2 regions of the Metabacillus sp. Hm71 genome follow, and region 1 is predicted to be linked to the other one. Evidence: predicted binding sites of a transcription regulator. Region 1 holds the regulator's gene; the other holds the start of a gene.
The links. The regulator CtsR, encoded in region 1, represses protease genes until heat stress. The targets are predictions, from matches to a motif close to ATGGTCAATAAAGGTCAAACA.
Positions count from the first base shown of each region.

Region 2: the regulator CtsR is predicted to act here: its motif matches at 2,222-2,242, upstream of ACSVDH_RS09990 (ATP-dependent Clp protease ATP-binding subunit).

Region 1 covers NZ_CM200278.1:104,585-109,022, forward strand. Annotated here, with positions in the region: rRNA gene ACSVDH_RS00545 (23S ribosomal RNA) at 1-994, shown strand, start outside; rRNA gene rrf (5S ribosomal RNA) at 1,148-1,263, shown strand; gene ACSVDH_RS00555 (MgtC/SapB family protein) at 1,462-2,166, shown strand; gene ACSVDH_RS00560 (CtsR family transcriptional regulator) at 2,292-2,753, shown strand; gene mcsA (protein-arginine kinase activator protein McsA) at 2,769-3,320, shown strand; gene mcsB (protein-arginine kinase McsB) at 3,323-4,420, shown strand; gene clpC (ATP-dependent protease ATP-binding subunit ClpC) at 4,417-4,438, shown strand, end outside.
Region 2 covers NZ_CM200278.1:2,125,200-2,129,637, forward strand. Annotated here, with positions in the region: gene ACSVDH_RS09990 (ATP-dependent Clp protease ATP-binding subunit) at 1-1,977, opposite strand, end outside; gene ACSVDH_RS09995 (YkvI family membrane protein) at 2,401-3,435, shown strand; gene ACSVDH_RS10000 (HAD-IA family hydrolase) at 3,513-4,082, shown strand.

The DNA.
Region 1 (4,438 bases):
GCCGTAACTATAACGGTCCTAAGGTAGCGAAATTCCTTGTCGGGTAAGTTCCGACCCGCACGAAAGGCGTAACGATCTGGGCACTGTCTCAACGAGAGACTCGGTGAAATTATAGTACCTGTGAAGATGCAGGTTACCCGCGACAGGACGGAAAGACCCCGTGGAGCTTTACTGTAGCCTGATATTGAATTTTGGTACAGCTTGTACAGGATAGGTAGGAGCCTGAGAAGCCGGAGCGCCAGCTTCGGTGGAGGCGTCGGTGGGATACTACCCTGGCTGTATTGAAATTCTAACCCGCGGCCCTTATCGGGCCGGGAGACAGTGTCAGGTGGGCAGTTTGACTGGGGCGGTCGCCTCCTAAAATGTAACGGAGGCGCCCAAAGGTTCCCTCAGAATGGTTGGAAATCATTCGCAGAGTGTAAAGGCACAAGGGAGCTTGACTGCGAGACCTACAAGTCGAGCAGGGACGAAAGTCGGGCTTAGTGATCCGGTGGTTCCGCATGGAAGGGCCATCGCTCAACGGATAAAAGCTACCCCGGGGATAACAGGCTTATCTCCCCCAAGAGTCCACATCGACGGGGAGGTTTGGCACCTCGATGTCGGCTCATCGCATCCTGGGGCTGTAGTCGGTCCCAAGGGTTGGGCTGTTCGCCCATTAAAGCGGTACGCGAGCTGGGTTCAGAACGTCGTGAGACAGTTCGGTCCCTATCCGTCGTGGGCGCAGGAAATTTGAGAGGAGCTGTCCTTAGTACGAGAGGACCGGGATGGACGCACCGCTGGTGTACCAGTTGTCTTGCCAAAGGCATAGCTGGGTAGCTATGTGCGGAAGGGATAAGTGCTGAAAGCATCTAAGCATGAAGCCCCCCTCAAGATGAGATTTCCCTGTTACTTTGTAACGTAAGATCCCTGAAAGATGATCAGGTTGATAGGTCAGAGGTGGAAGCGCGGTGACGTGTGGAGCTGACTGATACTAATCGATCGAGGACTTAACCTATTTGGAAAAGCGTAAGCTCAGTAATTGAATTGTATAATCGTTATCTAGTTTTGAAGGAACATTTCTTCAAAAATAAACGTAAAAAATATCTTGATTTTTTACAAAAACTTAATATAATAGTATTTGTCGCTTATAAAACGACATCAAAATATATCTGGTGGCGATAGCGAAGAGGTCACACCCGTTCCCATGCCGAACACGGAAGTTAAGCTCTTCAGCGCCGATGGTAGTTGGGGGTCTCCCCCTGTGAGAGTAGGACGTTGCCAGGTAAGAGGATAAAAAGATCAGTAGAGATACTGGTCTTTTTTGTTGTTAAAAAATCTCCAGTAATAGTCATATAAACTTATTCCTTTATGCTCTCTTTTTACAATATTCCTTTAATATTTTTCAATAATTGTGGTTGAAGACAATCATTTGAGTATACATATAGTAAGATCACATAATTAGCTAAATCAAAAGGAGAAAAAATGGGGATGCTCGATTTCTTAGGTCACGATACATATATAATGTTTGCACGTATCTTTATTGCAGCTGTTTTTTGTGGGGTAATTGGGTTGGAGCGTGAATTTAATAATCATCCAGCAGGATTTCGTACCCATTTATTAGTGGGTATAGGCTCTTGTTTAATGATGATTCTTTCACTTTATGGTTTCAAAGATTATATAGATAACAATCAAAATATTCGTTTTGATCCAGCAAGAATTCCCTCCTATGTTATTAGCGGTATAGGTTTCTTAGGTGGCGGTACAATCTTGGTTAAAGGAGCAACTGTAAGAGGATTAACAACGGCTGCTTCCATTTGGATTGTTGCTGGTTTAGGACTTGTGATTGGTGCAGGTATGTATGTTTTAGCATTATTTACTACAATTATTGTTTTAATGTGCTTAATATTTTTGAATCGAATAGAAAAATATATGAATGTCAATAAAGCAAGGAACAAAATGAAAGTAGCCCTCCATTCAGGCAAGAGCAGCATTACAATTGAACAATTAACTGAAAAACTATCATCATATGAGATCTCAACAAATAAAATTATTATGACAAATTGTAGAAGGGATAAGGAGGGAAATGTCGTATTTTATTATCAATTAGAAATTGATATCTCATCGGTTCTTCATACTGATTTAGAAAAGCTATTACTGGACTATCCTGAGATTGAAAAAATCTTTTAAATAGGTTTTACCTTCACTTAATTTGGCAATATTTAAAATGAAACAGAAAAGTTGAAAAATTTTTCTGTTCGTTTTATAGTTGAATTAAAGTCAAATATAGTCAAAGTCAGTGAGGGGGAGGTTGAGTGAGGAATATTTCAGACATTATTGAACAGTACTTAAAAAAGGTACTGGATAGTAGCGGGAAAGAAATAGTTGAGATTAAACGAAGTGAAATTGCTGATAGATTTCAATGTGTACCTTCGCAGATTAACTACGTTATCAATACACGATTTACGATTGAAAGAGGCTATATTGTAGAAAGTAAACGTGGCGGAGGCGGTTATATTCGAATCATTAAAGTTCGAACAAATAATCACGCACAGCTGCTCGACCAAATCTTACACTTAATTGATCATCGCCTTTCACAGGCCGCTGCTGAAGACATTATAGGTCGACTTGTTAGTGAAGAGGTAATTTCTGCACGTGAAGCGAAATTAATGTTAAGTGTCATTGACCGTTCAGTGTTATATATTGACCTCCCTCACAGGGATGAGCTTAGGGCAAGAATGGTTAAGGCCATGTTAACTTCGTTGAAATATAAGTGAAAGTAGGGGAGACGGATGATTTGCCAGGAGTGTAATGAAAGACCGGCAACGTTTCACTTTACAAAAGTGATTAATGGTGAAAAAACGGAAGTCCATATATGTGAGCATTGTGCAAAAGAAAATAGTGAATTCTTTATGTTCAATGTTAATCCTGGATTTTCTTTAAATAATTTATTAACTGGTTTGCTAAATATGGAATCTGGAAACATAAAGTCAGAGGAAAAGAATGTATTTGCATCAAATGATGTTCCTCAGTGCAGCCGATGCAAAATGACCTTTCAGCAATTTAAAAAGGTTGGCAGATTAGGCTGTTCAAATTGCTATCATACGTTTAAAAACTATATAACACCTATCCTTCGACGTGTTCATGGCGGGAATACAGCCCACTCTGGTAAAATCCCGAAACGCATCGGTGGAGACATTCATATACGAAAGCAAATAGAGGATTTGAAAAATAAAATTCACCACTTAATTGTCCAGGAAGAGTTTGAGCAAGCTGCTATGGTTAGAGATCAAATTAGAACCCTTGAAAAACAATTAAGCGGCCTTTATGAGGAGGGATCATGATTATGTCACTCCAAAACTTCATGAATAAAGCAATGAGTGCTTGGATGAGCCAAGAGGGGCCGGATTCAGATATTGTGTTAAGCAGCCGTATACGATTAGCTCGTAATATGGAGCAGTATAAGTTTCCGACACTTTCTACAAATGAAGAAGCACAAAGTGTTCTAAATTTCTTCGAGAAAACATATGCAAATAAAACCTTTCAAAAAATCGGTCATTTAGAGCTGTTGAAGATGAATGATATGCAGCCCATCCAAAAAAGAGTCTTAGTGGAAAAGCATTTGATAAGCCCTAACCTAGCAGAAAACTCTATTTACGGAGGATGCTTATTATCTGAAAACGAAGAAGTTAGCATCATGCTAAACGAAGAGGATCATATTCGCATACAATGTTTATTCCCGGGATTTCAGCTTAAAGAAGCATTGGATATGGCCAACATGTTAGATGATTTGATTGAACAAGAAGTTGATTATGCTTTTGATGAAAATAGAGGCTATTTAACAAGCTGCCCGACAAATGTAGGGACTGGTTTAAGAGCATCGGTTATGATGCATCTACCGGCTTTAGTTCTTACTCAGAAAATTAATCGAATTATTCCGGCCATTAATCAGCTTGGGTTGGTTGTAAGAGGAATATATGGTGAGGGCAGTGAAGCTGTAGGCAACATTTTTCAGATTTCCAACCAAATCACATTAGGCAAAACTGAAAAAGACATTGTCGAGGACTTGATAAGTGTTGTTCAGCAATTAATTACACAAGAAAGGTCTACCAGAGAGGATTTATACAACTCCTCACAACATCAGCTGGAAGACAGGGTTTACCGATCATTAGGAACATTGGTATACAGTCGAATTATTGAATCCAATGAGACAGCCAAGTGTTTATCTGATGTTAGATTGGGAATTGATTTAGGAATTATAAAAGACTTATCCCGCACTATTCTCAATGAACTGATGATTTTAACCCAGCCTGGATTTTTGCAACAATACTTTGGCGGGCCATTACGACCAAATGAAAGGGATATTCGCCGAGCTGCATTGATTAGAGAGAGGCTGAATCTAGAAATGGCAAGTAATAAACGGATGGAGGATGATGAATCATGATGTTTGGAAGATTTACAG
Region 2 (4,438 bases), 2.0 Mb from region 1:
TAAAATCGCTAGTTTTTCCTTCGCTTTATCTGTCACTTTTAAGGTAATGTCTTGTTCTGCTAAAACAGAAGCCAATTCATTAAGCATTAATGTAACAATCTTGTTAAGGTCGTCCTTTTTAAGGGAAGAGAATTCAATAATATTATCAAAGCGGTTTAAGAATTCAGGCTTGAAGAAAGATCCTAGTGATTGTAAAAGCTGGCTTTCTTCAACTCCAGTATTTGAGTCCGTTTCGAAGCCTACAGTGATCCGCTTTTCTCCAATCCCTGCATTACTTGTCATAATAATGACGGTGTCCTTGAAGCTTACTGTGCGTCCGCTACTATCAGTGAGACGGCCGTCCTCAAGAATTTGCAGGAACATATGCTGAACATCTGGATGTGCTTTTTCAATTTCATCTAATAAAATGATACTGTAAGGATTTCGGCGAACCTTTTCGGTTAATTGACCTGCTTCATCATGGCCAACATAACCTGGAGGTGAACCGATGATTTTGGAAACAGAATGTTTCTCCATATATTCACTCATGTCAAGACGAATCATAGCATCTTTTGAGCCGAATAACTCTTCAGCCAGTGTTTTAGTTAATTCGGTTTTCCCTACCCCTGTTGGTCCAACAAAGAGGAAGGAACCAATTGGTCTTGTTTTAGACTTTAAGCCTGCGCGGCTTCTTCTAATCGCTTTAGCGACTTTTTTGACTGCATCAGCTTGTCCGATTACTTTTTCCGATAAACGCTTCTCTAAATGCTTCATTTTTGCTTGTTCATTTTCTTGAAGCTTTCCGACAGGTATGCCTGTTTTCTTTTCAATGATTTCTTGAATATCCTCAACATCAACTGTCGGTTTTTCGGAATTTGCTTCTTTGTTTAGTTGAGCCTCGAGACGGTCTTCTTCATCTCTTAACTTAGCAGCTAATTCATAGTGTTCATTTTTTGTTGCTTCTTCTTTTTGTTTAGCCAGCTGTTTTAAACGTTCTTTTATTTGTTCTTTATTAACGTTCGTAATCGCTAAATTCTTTTTAGAACCTGCTTCATCTAATAGGTCAATTGCCTTATCAGGTAAGAAGCGATCTTGAATATAGCGATGGGATAAAGTAACACAAGCATTAATTGCTTCCTCTGAGTATGTTACATGGTGATAATTTTCATACTTCTCTTGAAGTCCTTTTAAAATATTTACAGCTTGCTCAAGGGACGGTTCGTTAACCATTACCGGTTGGAAGCGACGTTCAAGTGCAGCATCCTTTTCAATAGTTCGGTATTCTTTAAGTGTTGTTGCACCAACAACTTGAAGTTCACCACGGGCTAATGCAGGTTTTAAAATATTGCCTGCATCCATTGAACCTTCTGCAGAACCGGCACCTACAAGCTGATGAATTTCATCAATGAATAAAATGATGTTTTTACGCTGTTGAAGCTCCTCAATTAGTTTTTTCATGCGCTCTTCAAATTGACCTCTAATACCTGTGCTTGCAACAAGTGAAGCAACATCTAAAAGATATACTTCTTTATTAGCAAGCTTTGATGGAACAGTGCCATTTGCAATTTTTAAGGCTAGACCTTCAACAACTGCTGTTTTACCAACACCAGGCTCACCGATTAAAACCGGGTTGTTTTTATTACGGCGATTTAAAATTTCGATAACACGGTCAACTTCTTCATCACGGCCAATGACAGGATCAATTAGTCCGGCACGAGCTGCATTTGTTAAGTTGCGGCCAAGGTGATCTAATATTCCTCCGCCGCTTCCTTGTGTTTGCGGCTTAGTACTTGTAAATTGTGAAGCTTGGCTTTGTTGTATTCCTTTAAAGAACTCATCAAATGAAAATGCTGAGAATCCGCTTGAAAATCCTGTAGGAATTGACTGTTTATAGGTTGAATAGCAATCATGACATAATGTTACTTGTTCTCTTTGACTATTAATTTGTACTGTTAAATTGATAGCAGCTTTATTCTTATTACATTTTTCACACATCATTTAAAAAACCCCTTTTCTATAAAGTGAGACTTCTATCAGTGGGGTTTTTCTGCTTCCCCACTGATGGTTAGCAAGACTTATCGGACCTTTACGGAAAGTTATCCCCCACTTATCTTCTTAGCTTCTTTTGAATCTTGAGGTGGGGGGTTATTGCCCGTTAAGATGGGATAAATTTTTTGTAAAGTTCTTTAAATAAGATGCTTTGATGTTTTTTGACCAATGAGTGATAAAGAAAATGGCCATTTGTTTGACCATCTTTGACTATAGTATACTTTGACCTTTTTTGACTTTCAAGTGTTTTGCTTTTAAAAAATATATAGGAATTTTTACCATTATAATCATAGTTTCAAAGAGAAAAGAATCATCCCAGCTTTTCTTCATATAATGATACAAGCTTTGGTAAACTTTAGTGAGGTGTGCTGGATGAAGAAGAAATCTTGGGTTTTTTCCTTTCAGGTTGCAGCAGTATATGTCGGGACTGTAGTTGGAGCGGGATTTGCAACAGGGAGGGAAATCGTTGAATTTTTCACGAAATACGGTGTTTTTGGACTTGCTGGTATTTTGTTAGCCGGATTTCTTTTTATATCTCTTGGGATCAAAATGCTTGTTCTTTCAAAAAGAATAAATGCAGAGTCGTACCAGGATTTAATGACTTTTTTATTTGGGAGAAAGTTCGGGAGCTTTGTTAATCTTTTTATGCTTATCATTCTATTAGGTTTAACTTCAATTATGTTATCTGGTGCTGGTGCGATTTTTTATGAGCAGCTTAATCTTCCCGTAAGAATCGGAGTAATCATAACGATTTTGCTTACAATCGGGGTTATGTTTTTTGGTGTAAACGGGCTATTCAGCGTAAATATAATTGTTGTTCCGATGTTAATATTATTTAGTACCATACTTGCTGTTCGATCGTTTTCTATTGAACCTTTTTTTAACATACCGAGCGAACCAGCTTCGTCTTTTAAATGGATATTGTCTGCTTTTTCATATGCCGCGTTTAACTTGACAATGTCTGCAGCTGTTCTAGTGCCTTTAGCAAATGAGATTCAGGATGAAAAAGTGTTGAAAAGAGGAGGATTTCTTGGCGGACTTCTCTTAACGATTATTTTAATCAGCAGCCATCTGGCATTATCTACATTACCAAATTTAACTCAATATGAAATACCGATGGCTGAAGCTATGAAAACGACGTTTTATGCCTTTTATTTTATCTACATTGCAGTAATTTATGGAGAAGTTTTTACATCGGTTATTGGTAACTTATTTGGACTTGAAAAACAGGTTTTATCTTATATTAATCTACCGCGGATGGTCATTGTGATTGCTATTTTAAGTGCTGCCGCTTTTATTAGTAAGTTTGGTTATAGTTCTTTAATATCGTTATTGTATCCAATTTTCGGCTATATTTGCCTAGGGGTGTTAGCTCTATTAATGTTGAAGAAGGTCCCAAGAAAATAAGTTGAATATGATAAAATGGATATATATTAACAATCTCAAAACCACTAAGAATTTTAACCATTGAAAGGAAGAATATATTGAACATTTTATGGGATTTTGATGGCACTTTGTTTGATACATACCCTGCATTTACAGAAGTTATGTATGAGATATTAAATGGAAAAATACCAAAGGAAGACATTTTAAATCAGCTTAAAGTGTCTGTCTCAAATGCCGCTAAGAATTTTAATCTTACAAATGAAAGCATAGTTGAATTTAGAGAGAAGGATAAATCCTTGTCACCAGAGCATAAGAAACCGTTTCCTTTTGTTGAAGAGGTTTTAAAATATTCCAATGCAAATGTTATTATGACACATAAGCCAAGAGAAGAGGTTCAATTTATTCTCGATTATTATGGCTGGAATCATTATTTTCGTGAAATTGTAGCCGGCGATGATGGTTTTCCAAGGAAACCTAATTCTACGGCCTATCAGTATTTGCATGAAAAATACAGTTTGGATTTAGCAATAGGAGATCGTCTTTTAGATATTATTCCTGCTAAAGAAGTGGGTTTGTATACTTGCTTGTTTCAAAACCAGGAAAAAGGCGCTGATTTTTATTTGGATACTTATGAGGATTTTTTTAATATTGTAAAGCTACATACATAAACACTATTCGAAATATTGAAAAATTCAAAAAAATACTCTTGATTCTAGTTAAAACCTGCCAATTATCGCTTTATCACTCATTTACGGTCATAATAAGCTGTTTTTCAATGGAAAAGGTATTATTAAACGGTATTTCACATATTTATTTAAGAAATCAGCTAAGTGTTACGTTTGACTGTATAGTTTGATCGTATTATGATTAATTCAATATATATTGTGGGGTGATAATATGGGGCAGTGTTAAAATTGAATATACAAACAGCATCCCTTATTTTACTCCAAGCGGACGCTCATATAAATAATTAGAAATTGACTTGGCACTTTTGTTTAGCCTTGAAAGTACATTTTTATGATGA